2 regions of the Rhizobium sophoriradicis genome follow, and region 2 is predicted to be linked to the other one. Evidence: predicted binding sites of a transcription regulator. Region 2 holds the regulator's gene; the other holds the start of a gene.
What was found. Region 2 encodes PhoB, which activates phosphate uptake and scavenging genes when phosphate is short. Its sites were predicted from a motif close to TGTCATNNANCTGTCAT; they were not measured.

Region 1: phnC (phosphonate ABC transporter ATP-binding protein) is a predicted target of PhoB. The motif match lies at 3,765-3,781, and genes of this name have one in related genera.

The regions. Positions count from the first base shown of each region.
Region 1 covers NZ_CP104152.1:4,322,337-4,330,361, forward strand. The annotation lists gene phnE (phosphonate ABC transporter, permease protein PhnE) at 1-825, opposite strand, end outside; gene phnE (phosphonate ABC transporter, permease protein PhnE) at 825-1,805, opposite strand; gene phnD (phosphonate ABC transporter substrate-binding protein) at 1,873-2,784, opposite strand; gene phnC (phosphonate ABC transporter ATP-binding protein) at 2,855-3,697, opposite strand; gene N2597_RS21070 (DapH/DapD/GlmU-related protein) at 3,817-4,434, opposite strand; gene phnL (phosphonate C-P lyase system protein PhnL) at 4,431-5,138, opposite strand; gene phnK (phosphonate C-P lyase system protein PhnK) at 5,173-5,949, opposite strand; gene N2597_RS21085 (alpha-D-ribose 1-methylphosphonate 5-phosphate C-P-lyase PhnJ) at 5,946-6,821, opposite strand; gene N2597_RS21090 (carbon-phosphorus lyase complex subunit) at 6,818-7,924, opposite strand; gene phnH (phosphonate C-P lyase system protein PhnH) at 7,929-8,025, opposite strand, start outside.
Region 2 covers NZ_CP104152.1:156,904-164,928, forward strand. The annotation lists gene N2597_RS00775 (substrate-binding domain-containing protein) at 1-631, shown strand, start outside; gene pstC (phosphate ABC transporter permease subunit PstC) at 799-2,280, shown strand; gene pstA (phosphate ABC transporter permease PstA) at 2,277-3,599, shown strand; gene pstB (phosphate ABC transporter ATP-binding protein PstB) at 3,615-4,430, shown strand; gene phoU (phosphate signaling complex protein PhoU) at 4,475-5,188, shown strand; gene phoB (phosphate regulon transcriptional regulator PhoB) at 5,325-6,008, shown strand; gene N2597_RS00805 (GcrA family cell cycle regulator) at 6,247-6,780, opposite strand; gene N2597_RS00810 (aspartate aminotransferase family protein) at 7,206-8,025, shown strand, end outside.

The DNA.
Region 1 (8,025 bases), 340 kb from region 2:
GGCGAGCGGGAAAGCAACCAGCGTGCCGAATAATGTGCCGACAAAGGCCATGACGAGTGTCTGCATCAGTTTCGACAGGATGTCGCCGTGCTGCCAGCTCGCGTTGTTGAGGAAGTTGTCTAAGGCCAGCGAGGCGTTGGATTGATTTGCATCCAGTCGTGCGCCGGAGAACATCAGGCCGACAACCTCGGGCAGGCTGCGGCCCCAGAAGGGCGATTGCGTATCGAAGAAAAAGTTCGCCCAGCCGAGAAAACGGCGCTGCACGTAGACCTGGCTGGTGCGGATTTCTGCCTGTCCGGAAAAACCGTAATAGACATTCACCTTGTTGTCGTCCTGCTGCATCTGGACTGGCGCGTCGGCAGGCAGGGAAGCACGGTCGCGGGTGATGGTGACGGGATAGAGCTTGCCGTCGATATAGACGTCCACGCGGGTCGGGCTCACCTCCAGGCGGTCGCCGTCGCTGCCGAAGGTGACGGTGTATCTGCTTCCATCGGCACTAGGCTTCAGCCAGTAGATGTCGGCGCCTTCCGGATACTGGCGGCGGCTTGTCCATTGCGGGACGACCTGATCGTTCTGGAAACGGAGGCGCGGCTGGGCACGCCAGGAATACCAGTCCTGAACATAGATCGCCGCGCGATCCCAGTTGCCGTTGACGAACGTGGGAATGACGTTGAAGAAGGCGAAGCAGAAGGCAAGGTAAACGAGGACTGCCGCCGAAACGACAAGGAGGCCCCAGCGCTGCATGAAACTGCGATGGAAGACGTCCGGATAGGCGGCCAACAGGCGGTTGCGTTCGACAGCGTTCATGGTCAGGCCCGAGGTCATCACGCCGCTCCCCGGCCAAATTCGAAGGACTGCTGGCCGATCAGCCGTCGGCGCAGCCAAGCAGAAAACTGGTCGACGCAAATGACCGTGATCAGCAGCAGGATGATGATTGCGTAAGTCTTGGCGGCATGGTCGCGGCCAATCGAAAGGCTGAAGACTTCACCTATGCCGCCGCCGCCAACCGCGCCGATAATGGTCGAGGCACGCACATTTATCTCGGTGCGCAGCAACGTGTAGGAGACGAAGTTCGGCAGGACCTGCGGCAGGATGGCAAAACGTACACGCTCCAGCCAGCCGGCGCCGACGGCGCGCAGGCCTTCATCCGGCTTCATGTCAGCATTCTCGACGACTTCGAAGAACAGCTTTCCGAGCGCGCCGATAGTGTGGAACCACACCGCGATGATCGCCGAGATCGGACCGATCGACAGGATCGCCGCGAGAAGACCGGCGATGACGATTTCCGGGAAGGCGCGCATGATCTCCATGATGCGCCGGACAATCCAGCGCGTCACACCCGCACCGACCAGATTGGTGGACGCGAAAAAGCAGAGCAGGAACGCACCGCTGGCGCCCAATATGGTGGAGACGATGGCGATGTTGAGCGTGATCGCGAGCTGGTAGAAGAAATTCGGGATGTAGAAATTGTCGGTGATCCAGACGCGGTCGCTTGTGTAGTCGTATTTTATCGAACCGTCGGAGTAGGGCGACGGCAAGTCGAACATGGCGCGGAAGATCTCCAGCGGGCTGTCCGGTACAAAGCTCTTCATGAAATCGAAGAAATAGGGCAGGCGCTCGAAGAACTTGCCCGAATTGACACTGTTGGCGAAGTCGAGCGAGGCGCCGAGGATGATTAGGAACACCACGATCGAAACGACGGTATAGATGCGTCGCGTTCGGACTTGGCTCTGATAATGATCGAGGATGGTGCGGGAGCTCTCCTGCAATCCGCTGAGAGAATCCGCGCCGGCCGAGTGCGCCATCTATGGCTTCCTTCTTGAAAACGGCGGCACCATCATGATGCCGCCGCAAGACTGTTCAGGCTGAGGATCAGCCGCCGATGACCGCCTTACGGGCGTCGATGATCGTCTGGTAGAAGCTCTGGTCGACCGGCGCCCAGTCAACGTAGCCGCCGCCGGTGAACGATTCGAAGCAGCTCTTGTCCTTCTTCGGCAGTTCGGCGAAGTAGGCGGTAACCTTCTTCTGCAGGTCGGCCGGCAGCTTCTGGGAAACCATCAGCGGACCGTTCGGGATAAGGGGCGACTTCCAGACTTCGACGATATCGTCCATGTCGAGCAGGCCCTTGGTGACCATCTGGTGCAGGTTGCCGGATGTGTAACCCTGCGCCCAATCGCCCTGACCGGAACCGAAGGTGGTACCGACGTCGAACTTCTTGTCGAGAACGCCGAGAACGAGGTTCTCGTGGCCGCCGCCGAAGCCTGTTTCAGAGAAGTACTGCTTGACTGGAGCGCCGGTGTCCTTCGGAAGGGCAACGTTAGGAACAAGGTAGCCGGAGGTAGAGTCCGGATCGGCGAAGCCGAGCTTCTTGCCCTTCGCGTCCGCCAGCGTCTTGATGCCGGAATCCTTGCGGGCAACCATGATCGAGTAGTAGCCGGTCGAACCGTCCGCCTGCTTGGTGGTGAGAACCGGGGTGACGGCGTTCGGATCCTTGATATAGACCGCGGCGTAAGAGGCGGCGCCCATGACGGCGAGATCGATCGTGCCGCCGAGCAGGCCCTGGATGACGCCGTTGTAGTTCGGCGACGGGAAGAGCTGCACTTCGGAAACGCCGGTGGCGGCGATCAGGCCCGGCTTGACGCACTCGGTGCGACGAACCTGGTCGGCTTCGTTTTCACCGCCATCGAGACCGATGCGGAGGACTTTGACCTCCTGAGCGGCGGCATTGCCGGCGAGGGCGGCTACGGCGATGGTTGCCATCAAAATCTTGCGGAATGCAGACATAGAAGTCTCCCTGTTGTGACGTGGCTCGTCAGTTGGTTCTCCGGCCGTTGTCCCGTCGGCCGGACACGGATCAATGCATGGCGGCTGTTTTGGCCATCATGCCGGAGGATGGGGTCTCGGCGCGGCGCGTGGATTCAAGGCTGGTCGACGTCATGGTTTCGTCGATGCCGGCGCCGTCCTTGTCAGTCCCGTATATTTCCTTAACGGCCTCCCCGGTCAGCTCTGACGGCTTACCGTCGAAGACGACGCGGCCGCCGGCCATGCCGACGATGCGCTCACAATAGTTGCGGGCGGTATCGAGTGTGTGCAGGTTGGTGATGACGGTGATGCCCTCGCGCTCATTGATGTCGCGCAGCGCATCCATGACGATCTTGGCGTTCAGCGGATCGAGCGAGGCGATCGGCTCGTCGGCAAGTACCATCTTCGGGTTCTGCATCAGCGCGCGGGCGATCGCCACACGCTGCTGCTGGCCGCCGGAGAGTGTACCGGCCGCCTGCAGCGCCGTCTGCTCGATGCCGAGGCGCTCGAGCGCCGCGATCGCATGCACGCGCTCCTCGCGCGTGAAGACGTTGAGCAGGCTGAGAAGCGTCGAGCGGTGATTGAGCCGGCCGAGCATGACATTGGTCAGCACATCGAGGCGGGGCACCAGGTTGAACTGCTGGAAGATCATCGCACAGTCGCGCTGCCAGTTGCGCAAGCCTTGGCCACGAAGCCCAGAGACTTCGACTCCGGCGAAACGAATGGAACCGGAGCTTGGTTCCTGCAGGCGGTTGATCATGCGGAGCAGCGTAGACTTGCCGGCACCGGAGCGCCCGATGATGCCGACCATCTGGCCCTGGGGAATGGTTAGTGTCACGGCATCAACGGCGAGCTTGTTTCCGAAACGACGGGTGACATCCTTCAGCTCGAACATCATGCTCTTCCCCTTGTATTCCAGGCGTTGATGAGCATCGCATTAGTCCCGCTTCATGAACGTCGCGTGTCATATTTGTGTAAGTGGCGTCACAATTCTCGGCGTTGCGAAGACCGCTTCTAGCCCCCGTAGCGCGCTAGGAAATCTTCCGCGCTTAGGTTGCGAAAATCCTGCAAGGCCAGGCGCAAACGGTCGTGCTCCCAGTCCCACCATGCAAGCCTGTCCATGCGCTCGCCGACCTCTTTCGGAAAGCGCTCGCGGATTATATTAGCCGGCACGCCGCCAACGATCGAGTAAGCCGCGACGTTCTTCGAGACGACGGCGCCGGCGCCGATCACCGCGCCGTTGCCGACGCTGACGCCAGGCAGGATCGTCGCCCCATGGCCGATCCAGACGTCGTTGCCGATCGTCACCCGGTTTGCGCGCCGCCAGGCGAAGAAGTCCTCCTCCATGTCACCGTCCGGCCAGTAATCGGCGGCGCGATAGGTGAAATGATGCAGCGTCGCGCGCCAGGTCGGATGGTTGGTGGCGTTGATGCGCACGGCGGCGGCGATATTGACGAACTTGCCGATCGTCGCGCACCAGACGGAGCCGTCCTGCATGATGTAGGAATAGTCGCCGAAGGTCGCCTCGCTGATGCGGCAGCGCTCCGAAACCTCCGTATAGCGCCCGAAGCTGGAATCGCTGACGGACGCGGTCTCGTGGACATAGGGTTCAATGCCAAGCCTGCGGCTCATGCGGCAATCTTTCTGGGAGAAAACTGCTGGACGTCGAGGATGCGGTCGGCGACGGCCTCGCGCACTTCCTCATCGTGAAAGATGCCGAGAAGGGCGACGCCCGCCTGCTTCTTTTCCGAAATCATGCCGACGACGACGGCTCGGTTGCGGGCATCGAGCGAGGCGGTGGGTTCATCGAGCAGCAGGATTGTATGGTCGGTGATGAAGCCGCGGGCAATGTTGACGCGCTGCTGTTCGCCGCCGGAGAAGGTAGCGGGCGGAAGCTGCCAGAGCGCTTCCGCCAGGTTGAGCTTGGCGAGCAGGGCGCCCGCCTTCTCTCGTGCTGCACGGGCTTCCTCGCCACGCGCCACTAGCGGTTCCGCCACCACGTCGATTGCCGCGACGCGCGGCACGGTGCGCAGGAACTGGCTGACATAGCCAAGCGTATTGCGCCGCACATTGAGCACGGTGCGCGGATCGGCGGCGGCGAGATCGACGACGCGGCCGTCGTGGCGGATGAGAATCTGACCGGTGTCGACCGCATAATTGCCGTAGATCATCTTCAGCAGCGAGCTCTTTCCGATGCCCGACGGGCCGCCGAGCACGACGCATTCTCCTGAAGCGACCGAGAAGGCGACATCGGAGACGACGGGCAGCCGGATGCCGTCGCGCAGATGCATGGTGAAGCTCTTCGAGACTTCGGAAACGACGAGGGGCGTTGGCATGATGTCTTCCCTGGTTTTGGACCTGCAGCGGCGCTCAGACCTGCAGGATCGAGGAAACGAGCAGTTGCGTGTAGGGTTCGCGCGGATCGTCGAGCACCCGGTCGGTGAGCCCGTGTTCGATGACGTAGCCGTCCTTCATCACCATCATGCGGTGCGACAGAAGCCGGGCGACGGCGAGATCGTGGGTGACGATGATGGCCGAGAGGCCGAGATCGTTGACGAGGCCGCGAACGAGATCGAGCAAACGCGCCTGCACCGAGACGTCGAGGCCGCCTGTGGGCTCGTCCATGAAGACGAGGCGTGGGCCGGTGACGAGATTGCGGGCGATCTGCAATCGCTGCCGCATTCCGCCGGAAAAGGCGCGCGGCTGGTCGTCGATGCGGTCGGCGTCGATCTCGACGCGTTCCAGCCAGTCGATAGCGGTGGAGCGGATCTTGCCGTAATGCCGGTCGCCGATCGCCATGAGGCGTTCGCCGACATTGGCGCCGGCGGAAACCGTCATGCGCAGGCCATCGGCCGGGTTCTGGTGCACGAAACCCCAGTCGGTGCGCATCAGGAAACGGCGCTCGGCCTCGTTCATATGGTAGAGGTCGCGATAGGTGCCGTCGCGCATGTGGTATTCGACACTGCCGCTGGTCGGCATCAGCCGGGTAGAGATGCAGTTCAGCAGCGTCGTCTTGCCCGAGCCGGATTCGCCGACAATGGCGAGCACTTCGCCGGGCCAGAGCTCGAAGGACACATTGCGGCAGCCGATGCGGTTGCCATAGAACTTCGACAGGTCGTTGACTTTGAGAAGCGGCGTATCGGTCATTCTGCAGCCTCCCGGGCCAGCATTTCGCCGGCATGTCCGTGTGCCCGGCGATCTTCGCAATGATCGGTATCGGAGCAGACGAACATGCGCCCGCCTTTGTCGTCGAGGATCACCTCGTCCAGATAGACATCCTCGGCGCCACAAAGCGCGCAGGGCTTGCCGAAGCGCTGGATTTCGAAGGGATGGTCCTCGAAATCAAGGCTGACGACGTCGGTATAGGGCGGCACGGCATAGATGCGCTTTTCGCGGCCGGCGCCGAAAAGCTGCAGCGCTTCCGACTTATGCATCTTGGGATTATCGAATTTGGGCGTCGGTGAGGGATCCATGACGTAGCGGCCGTAAACCTTGACCGGATAGGCATAGGTCGTGGCGATGCGGCCGTTGCGGGCGATATCCTCGTAGAGCTTCACGTGCATGAGACCGTATTCTTCCAGCGCATGCATCTTGCGCGTCTCGGTTTCACGCGGCTCGAGGAAGCGCAGCGGTTCGGGGATCGGCACCTGGTAGACGAGTACTTGGCCGGCCTTGAGCTTTTCCTCGGGAATGCGGTGGCGCGTCTGGATGATCGTCGCCTCGCCTGTATGCGTCGTCACCGCCACATTGGCGACCTTCTGGAAGAAGGCGCGGATGGAGACGGCGTTGGTGGTGTCGTCGGCGCCTTGGTCGATGACCTTCAGCACGTCGTCGGGGCCGATGATCGAGGCCGTCACCTGCACGCCGCCGGTGCCCCAGCCGTAGGGCATCGGCATTTCGCGCGAGGCAAACGGCACCTGGTAGCCGGGAATGGCGATGGCCTTCAGGATGGCGCGGCGGATCATCCGCTTCGTCTGTTCATCCAGATAGGCGAAGTTGTAGCTGGCAAGATCGCTCATTCGGCGGCTTCCTTCAAATCTTCGCCCCTGTTGCGGGCGGCTTCGAATTCGCTTCGCATGCGGCGAACGAGATCGAGTTCGGCCTGGAAGTCCACATAGTGCGGAAGCTTCAGGTGCTCGACGAAGCCGGTCGCCTGGACGTTGTCGGAGTGCGAGATGACGAATTCCTCGTCCTGGGCCGGCGCGGTGATATCCTCGCCGAGCTCTTCAGCCCGCAGCGCGCGATCGACCAGCGACATCGCCATCGCTTTGCGCTCGCTCTGGCCGAAGACCAGGCCGTAACCGCGGGTGAATTGCGGCGGCGCCTTGGCGGAACCCTTGAACTGGTTGACCATCTGGCATTCGGTGATCTGGATGACGCCGAGCGAGACGGCGAAACCGAGTTCCGGCACCTCGAATTCGACCTCGACCTCGCCGATGCGGATCTCGCCGGTGAAGGGATGGTTGCGGCCGTAACCGCGCTGGGTGGAATAACCGAGCGCCAGCAAAAAGCCTTCGTCGCCGCGGGCGAGCGCCTGCAGGCGCAGGTCGCGGCTCATCGGGAATTCCATCGGCTCGCGCGTCAGGTCGCCGACCTCGTGATCCTCCGGCATATCGCCATCGGCCTCGATCAACCCTTCCTCGTCGAGGATTTCGGAGACGCGCATGACGCGGCCGGTTTCGGCTGTACGCAGGGCGGGCCCCTCGACCGTCTCGTCGGTAAGCAGCGAGGGATCGAGCAGGCGATGGGTATAATCGAAGGTCGGTCCGAGAAGCTGGCCGCCCGGCAGATCCTTGTAGGTCGCCGAGATACGGCGTTCGATCGTCATATTAGCCGTGTCGAGCGGCTTGGAATAACCGAAGCGCGGCAGCGTCGTGCGATAGGCGCGCAGCAGGAAGATCGCCTCGATCATGTCGCCGCGCGACTGGCGGATGGCGAGGCCTGCGAGCGTGCGGTCGAAAAGCGAGGCCTCGGCCATGACACGGTCGACGGCGAGTGCCAGCTGCGCGACGATCTGGTCGATGCCGATCGCCGGCAGCGAACGGTCGCCGCGGCGGCGGTCGGCAAGCAGGCGGTGGGCATGGGCGATGGCGGCCTCGCCACCCTTGACGGCAACATACATGAGCTCAGATTTCCGTTGCTGTGATCTTGGTGGTGCGCGGCAGGCAGAGGAAGCGCTCGCCCGAGGTCAGCACGATGTCGATGCCCCGCGGGAAGAGCGCG
Region 2 (8,025 bases):
CCTCGCTGCCCAGGTCGTCGTCGACGGCAAGCTCGTCGCCAACCCCTACAAGAAGTGGTCGGAAGTCAACCCGAAGCTCCCGGCCGTTGAAATCGCCGCCTACATCCCGGGCGAAAAGCACGGCACGCGCGAAGTCTTCGAACAGAACGTCCTCGCCGCCGGCTGCAAGGCTTCCGGCGCCCTCGACGTCATCGCCAAGGAGATCTCCGACAAGGCTGCCCAGGGCAAGGCTTGCGTCGCAGTCCGCAAGGACGGCGCTGCCGTTGACATCGACGGCGACTATCCGGAAACCCTGGCACGCATCGCCGCCAACAAGACCGGCGTCGGCGTATTCGGCCTTTCCTTCTATGAAAACAACGCCGACAAGCTGAAGGTCGCTACCGTCAACGGCATCGTTCCGTCCACCGAGACGATCGCCAACGGCACCTATCCGGTTTCCCGCCCGCTGTTCTTCTACGTCAAGAAGGCGCATCTCGGCGCCGTTCCGGGCCTGAAGGAATACGTCAACTTCTTCGTATCCGACCAGATGATCGGCCCCGACGGCCCGCTGGCTGAATACGGTCTGGTTGCCGCTCCGGATGCAGAGCGGGAAGCGATCCGCAAGGCTGTCGAAGCCGGCAAGTCCATGTAATAACTTTGCCGGCGCGGTGCTCTCTGAGCCCGCGCCGGTATTGCTTTCTGCCCCTGCGCCCCGGCATGTCCGGTGCAGGGTTGAATTCCTTCTCCATGATTGGAAGCCGAAGGCAGGCTGATGAAGCCGCCGGCTTTTTGGGGGCCATGGGCCTGGGGACGTAACGAATGAGCACATCCGTCATACTTCTGTGCCTTGTGGTGATCGGCGCCGCCGCCTATCTGGTCGCGCGCAGCCGTGCCTCAGCACTTGCCGGGGGCAGATCCTCCGCACTGCATTCACGGCCGGCCTATTACGGCGCCTATGCGGCGATCTGGGCCGTTCTTCCGGCCCTCGTCGTTCTCTGCGTGTGGCTCTCCGTCAGCCCCGGCATCATCCAATCCTCGGTTCGCGGCGCTTTCCCTGACGATGTCAAGGCTCAAGCCGCGGTCGAGCAGGATCTGAGCTATTCGATGGTGGCGACGGTCGCCCGCGGCCTGACGATGCTGACATCTGACGAAGTTGCCGCGGTCGCAAACGATCCGGCCGCGCTGCAGGCCAAGCTCAGCGAGAAAGGCGTGCCGCTCGCCGGCCAGCCGCAGCCTTATATGGTCGAGGCCGCCAAGACGCTCAACGCCATGAGCCTGACGAGCCGCATGGCCATGACCGCGATCGTCTTCGTTCTGGCCGTCGCCGGCGCCTTCTACGCGCTGCGCGCCATCGCGCCCCGCTTCCGCGCCCGCAACCGCGTCGAGCGCGTCATGCTCTGGGCTCTGCTGCTCGCTTCCTCGATCGCCATCCTGACGACGGTCGGCATCGTGCTGTCAATGCTGTCGGAAGCCACGCGTTTCTTTGCCGTCGTTCCCGCCGGCGAATTCTTCTTCGGCACGGTCTGGGATCCGCGCTTTGCCGGCGCCGGCAGCTCGTCCTTCGGCCAGTTCGGTCTGATCCCGCTGCTGCTCGGCACGCTCTATATCGGCCTGGTCGCCATGCTGGTCGCCGTGCCGGTCGGGCTCTTCGCCGCCATCTACATGGCCGAATACGCCTCGCCGAAAGTGCGCGGCGTCGCCAAGCCGCTTCTCGAAGTGCTGGCCGGCATTCCGACGATCGTCTACGGCTTCTTCGCGCTCGTCACCGTCGGTCCGTTCCTGCGCGATTTCTCCGCGCAGATCAGCGGCCTGCTCTCCGGCAACTATGCGAGCTTTATCCAGGCGCAGAGCGTTCTGACGGCCGGCATCGTCATGGGCATCATGCTGATCCCCTACGTGTCCTCGCTGTCGGACGACATCATCACCGCTGTGCCGCGGGCGCTGCGTGACGGTTCGCTCGGTCTCGGCGCCACGCGCTCCGAAACCATCAAGAAGGTGGTCTTGCCGGCGGCCCTTCCCGGCATCGTCGGCGCATTGCTGATGACCGCCTCGCGCGCCATCGGCGAAACCATGATCGTCGTCCTGGCCGCCGGTGTCGCCGCCCGCATCCAGATCAATCCTTTCGAGCCGATGACGACGGTGACGGTCAAGATCGTCAACCAGCTGACCGGTGACCTCGAGTTCACCTCGCCGCAGACGCTGGTTGCCTTTGCCCTTGGCATCACGCTGTTCTGCATCACGCTTTGCCTCAACATCTACGCGCTCTACATCGTGCGCAAATACCGGGAGCAGTACGAATGACGGATATTGTTTCTCCCACATCAGGCGTCACGGTATCCAAGGCGCCAGCCCGCCGCGATATCGGCATCAAACGCCGCTACGCCGCCGAGCGCCGGTTCCAGGCCTATGGCATCGCCGCCATCACCTTCGGTCTCGTCTTCCTGTTCATCCTGCTCTGGACGGTGATCGGCAAAGGCTACACTGCCTTCCAGCAGACAGCGATCACCCTGCCGATCGAATTCTCCGAGAAGACGATCGATCCTGATAACAAGCGTGCGAGCGATCCTTCGGTGCTGGTCGCCGCCAATTACCCGGTTCTGCTGCGCGACGCGATCGTCAAGCAGCTGAACATCAATGCGTCGAGCAAGCCTGACGTGCGCGAGGCGACCGCCATGCTCTCCAAGAGCGCGCCGATCCAGCTGCGCGATATGGTCGTCGCCGATCCCTCGCTCATCGGCAAGACGGTCAATGTCTCGCTGCTCGCCGACGCCAATATCGACAGCGCCAACAAGGGCCAGATCGATCTCTCCGTCGATGAGAAGAACCGCAAGGTCAACGACAAGCAGGTGACCTGGATGAACCAGCTGAAGGCGAGCGGCGCTCTCCACAAGCAGTTCAACACCGGCCTGTTCGTCAACGGCAATTCCAGCCGTCCGGAAGCTGCCGGCCTCGGCGTCGCCCTCATCGGCTCGCTCTACCTGATGCTGATCGTGCTGGTGCTCTCGCTGCCGATCGGCGTTGCCGCCTCGATCTATCTCGAGGAGTTCGCGCCGAAGAACAAGCTGACGGACCTGATCGAGGTCAACATAAACAACCTCGCCGCGGTTCCCTCGATCGTCTACGGTCTGCTCGGCCTTTCCGTCTTCATCAACTTCATCGGCCTGCCGCGCTCGGCCTCGCTGGTCGGCGGCCTGGTCCTGACGCTGATGACCTTGCCGACGATCATCATCGCCACCCGCGCGGCACTGCGCGCCGTGCCGCCGTCGATCCGCGCCGCAGCGCTCGGCCTCGGCGCCTCGAAGATGCAGATGGTGTTCCACCATGTCCTGCCGCTTGCCATGCCCGGCATCCTGACAGGCACGATCATCGGCCTGGCGCATGCGCTCGGCGAAACCGCGCCGCTGCTTTTGATCGGCATGGTCGCCTTCGTCGCCAACGCGCCGGCCACGCCGCTCGAGCCCTCGACGGCCCTGCCGGTGCAGGTCTATATGTGGGCGAACGAGGCCGAACGTGCCTTCGTTGAGCGTACTTCGGGTGCCATCATCGTCCTGCTCCTGTTCCTGATCGTCATGAACATGGGTGCCATCCTCTTGCGTCGTCGCTTCGAGCGCCGCTGGTAAACGGAGTTAAACATCATGAACATGTTGACGGAAGCTGCAGTTGAAAAGGCGCTGGATCAGAAGATGAGCAACGTCCCGTATAAAATGATCGGCCAGGATGTCTCGGTTTACTACGGCGAGAAGCGCGCGCTTTTCGATGTGAACCTCAACATCCGCGAAAACACCGTAACCGCGCTGATCGGCCCTTCGGGATGCGGCAAGTCGACCTTCCTGCGAAGCCTCAACCGCATGAACGACACGATCGAGGGCTGCCGCGTCGCCGGCAAGATCACCCTAGACGGCGAAGATATCTATGATCCCGACATCGACGTCGTCGAGCTGCGCGCCCGTGTCGGCATGGTCTTCCAGAAGCCGAACCCGTTCCCGAAGTCGATCTATGAAAACGTCTCCTACGGCCCGCGCATCCATGGGCTGGCCAAGTCGAAGGCCGATCTCGATCAGATCGTCGAGTCCAGCCTGCAGCGCGCCGGCCTCTGGAACGAGGTCAAGGACCGTGTGCACGAGTCCGGCACCGGCCTCTCCGGCGGTCAGCAGCAGCGCCTGTGCATCGCGCGTGCCGTCGCCGTCAGTCCTGAAGTCATCCTGATGGACGAGCCCTGCTCGGCGCTCGACCCGATCGCCACCGCCAAGGTCGAGGAATTGATCCACGAGCTGCGCGAGAACTATACGATCGTCATCGTCACCCACTCGATGCAGCAGGCGGCGCGCGTGTCGCAGCGCACCGCCATGTTCCACCTCGGCAACCTTGTCGAGGAGAACGACACCGACAAGATGTTCACCAACCCGGACGATCCACGCACCCAGGACTACATCATGGGTCGCTTCGGCTGATTGCGGCAATCCGAAGCCTTCCCGTTATTCGAGGACAAAGCCCCATGGCATCAACACATATTTATTCTGCCTATGATGATGATCTGAAGTTCCTGTCCAGGCGGATTTCCGAAATGGGCGGCCTGGCCGAGCAGATGGTCGCCGAATCCGTTCGCGCCCTGGTCAACGGCGACACCGCGCTGGCGCAGAAGGTCATTTCCGACGACGTGATCCTCGATCACACCGAACGCGAAATCGGCGACAAGGCGATCGTCACCATCGCCCGTCGTCAGCCGATGGCCTCGGACCTGCGCGAAATCATGGGTTCGATCCGCATCGCCGCCGATCTCGAACGTGTCGGCGACCTCGGCAAGAACACCGCCAAGCGCGTCATCGCCGTGCAGAGCACCGGCGTTCCGCGCAAGCTCGCCCGCGGTCTTGAGCACCTGTCCGAGCTGGCCCTTGTCCAGCTCAAGGAAGTGCTCGACGTCTATACGACGCGCGCCGCCGACAAGGCGACCGCCATTCGCGAGCGCGACAACGAGATCGACGCGATGTACACCTCGCTGTTCCGCGAACTCCTGACCTATATGATGGAAGATCCGCGCAACATCACCAGCTGCACGCATCTTCTCTTCTGCGCCAAGAACATCGAGCGCATCGGCGATCACGCCACCAATATCGCTGAAACGATCTACTACATGGCGACCGGCGCTCAGCCGGAAGGCGACCGTCCGAAGGACGACAGCGCCAACACCGTCGGTGCCGCCACGGAATAACCGTGCCGGACCCAGCCTATTGCGTGCGCGCCCGTCCGGGCGCGCAAAGAGGTTGCAGCCAATTTTTGATTTTGCGCGGGATCCCTTGCTTAAATCACCCCCGGTTTAAGGATCGTGCGCGAGGAGACGGACACGCATGATCCCGAGAGTAGCAGTTGTTGAAGACGAAGAGGCCCTCAGCGTGCTTCTCCGCTATAATCTCGAAGCGGAAGGCTTCGAAGTCGATACCATCCTGCGCGGCGACGAGGCCGAAATCAGGCTTCAGGAGCGAACGCCCGATCTTCTCATCCTCGACTGGATGTTGCCCGGCGTCTCCGGTATCGAACTCTGCCGGCGCCTGCGCATGCGGCCGGAAACCGAACGGCTGCCGATCATCATGCTGACGGCGCGCGGCGAGGAGAGCGAGCGCGTCCGCGGGCTGTCCACCGGCGCCGACGATTATGTCGTCAAACCGTTCTCGACCCCCGAGCTCGTCGCCCGCGTCAAGGCGATGCTGCGCCGCGCCCGCCCGGAGGTGCTGTCCTCGGTGCTGAAATGCGGCGATATCGAGCTCGACCGCGAAACTCACCGCGTCCATCGCAAGAGCCGCGAAGTCCGCCTCGGCCCGACCGAATTCCGCCTCTTGGAATTCCTGATGTCGTCGCCGGGCCGCGTCTTCTCCCGCTCGCAACTGCTCGACGGCGTCTGGGGCCACGATATCTATGTCGACGAACGCACCGTCGACGTCCATGTCGGCCGCCTGCGCAAGGCGTTGAACTTCTCCAACATGCAGGACGTCATCCGCACCGTCCGCGGCGCCGGTTATTCGATGGAAGCCTGAGGGGTTTCTGACAAAGTCGAGCAAGCTCCGCCCCTCACCCTAGCCCTCTCCCCGTAAACGGGGCGAGGGGACGTGCCCCACGAGAGCTTGGTGAGAAACCGAGAGGGTGCGGCATATCCCTTCGCCCCGCAGGCGGGGAGAAGGTGCCGGCAGGCGGATGAGGGGCAGCCACACCCAACACACTCAAACAAAAAACGGGCCTTCCAGCCCGTTTTTGCATCTCAACAATGTCGCCCGCTCAGCTGACCCGCGCTGCCGCCCGGCGGCGTTCGTTGACCGGCTGATAGGCGAGCTTCTGGTGATAGCTGCAATAGGGTGAATTGTCCGGGGATTCGCAGCCGCAGAAGTGGAAGTCGTCCTTCAGAGGATCGCCGACCGGCCATTTGCAGGTGCGTTCGGTCAGCTCCGTCAGGCCGAGGCGGCGGGAAATCGGCACGACCACGTTGCCTTTCGGCACGTATTCCATTTCCTCGATCGTTTCGATCTCGATCTCTTCCTTCAGCATCGTTGCGCCCTGCTGCCGGGTCACGGTGCGGGTGGTGATCCGGGAGGCGTAGTTCGGCGCGCGCGGCGCAGATGTCTGGCGCTTCGGCGTGCGCGCCGCAGTGGCAGTGCCGCCCGCCTTGGCGCGGCCGGGAAGGCTCAGCCGGTGCACCTTGCCGATAACGGCGTTTCGGCTCACGCCGCCAAGTTGTGCCGCGATCTGGCTGGCGCTCAGCCCTTCGGACCACAGCTTCTTGAGTTTCTCGACCCGCTCGTCTGTCCAGTTCATGCCCTGTCTCCACCTTTTGCGTTGGTGATGGCAGAATCCCTCACCGTTGTCCCGGAAGCCTCCGAAACAAGAAACGCTTGATCAATTTTGGTGACTAGTTCCGCCGCATGCAGTCTAGTAATTGAACTTTAACCTAGTGTGAGGCTGACTCCGTGACAAGAGTCGCGGGAATCCGGATGAATCGAATTCGTAGTTTTCCCCAACTTGCTGCCCCTGCGTGTCATTTCTGCAATAATGCCTGTTGAAGGCTGAAAATGCCGCTGTACAAGCTTGCTGCATGCGCTAAGGGCGCAGTTTTGTTGACATTGCAGCGCGAAAAGGAAATAGTACCGATCGCCGCCGAAAGGCGGCATTTTTGATTTTTCGGGCCCAGTTTTCTTAGCCGGAGTCCGTGCTTGACAACACACTGATCGGGAGACCGCGCCATGGCCGAAGCCGCGCCGCTTTATGACACCTATTCTCGTGCCCCGCTGCGGTTCGAGCGAGGCGAGGGCGTATGGCTGATCACCGAAAGCGGCGAGCGTTATCTCGATTTCGGCGCCGGCGTCGCCGTCACCTCGGTCGGCCACGGCAATCCGCATGTGGTCGCCGCCTTGAAGGAGCAGGCCGACAAGGTCTGGCACCTCTCCAACATCTATGAGATCCCCGGCCAGGAGCGCTTGGCCAAACGGCTGACGGACGCCACCTTTGCCGACAAGGTGTTCTTCACCAATTCCGGTGCCGAGGCGCTCGAATGCGCGATCAAGACGGCGCGCCGCTATCAGTTTTCCAAGGGCCATCCCGAGCGCTTCCATATCATCACCTTCGAAGGCGCCTTCCATGGGCGCACGCTTGCGACGATCGCCGCCGGCGGCCAGGAGAAATATCTCGAAGGCTTCGGCCCCAAGACGCCGGGCTTCGATCAGGTGCCGTTCGGCGACATCGAAGCGGTACGCGCCGCGATCACCGATGCGACGGCGGCAATCCTCATAGAGCCGGTGCAGGGCGAGGGCGGCGTGCGCCCCGCCACGGCTGAGTTCATGAAGGCGCTGCGCCGGATCTGCGACGAGAAAGGCCTGCTGCTGATCCTTGACGAGGTCCAGACCGGGGTTGGCCGCACCGGCAAGCTCTTCGCCCATGAGTGGTCGGGCATCACACCCGACATCATGGCTGTCGCCAAGGGCATCGGCGGCGGTTTCCCGCTCGGCGCCTGCCTTGCCACTGCTGAGGCCGCCTCCGGCATGAAGGCCGGCACCCATGGTTCGA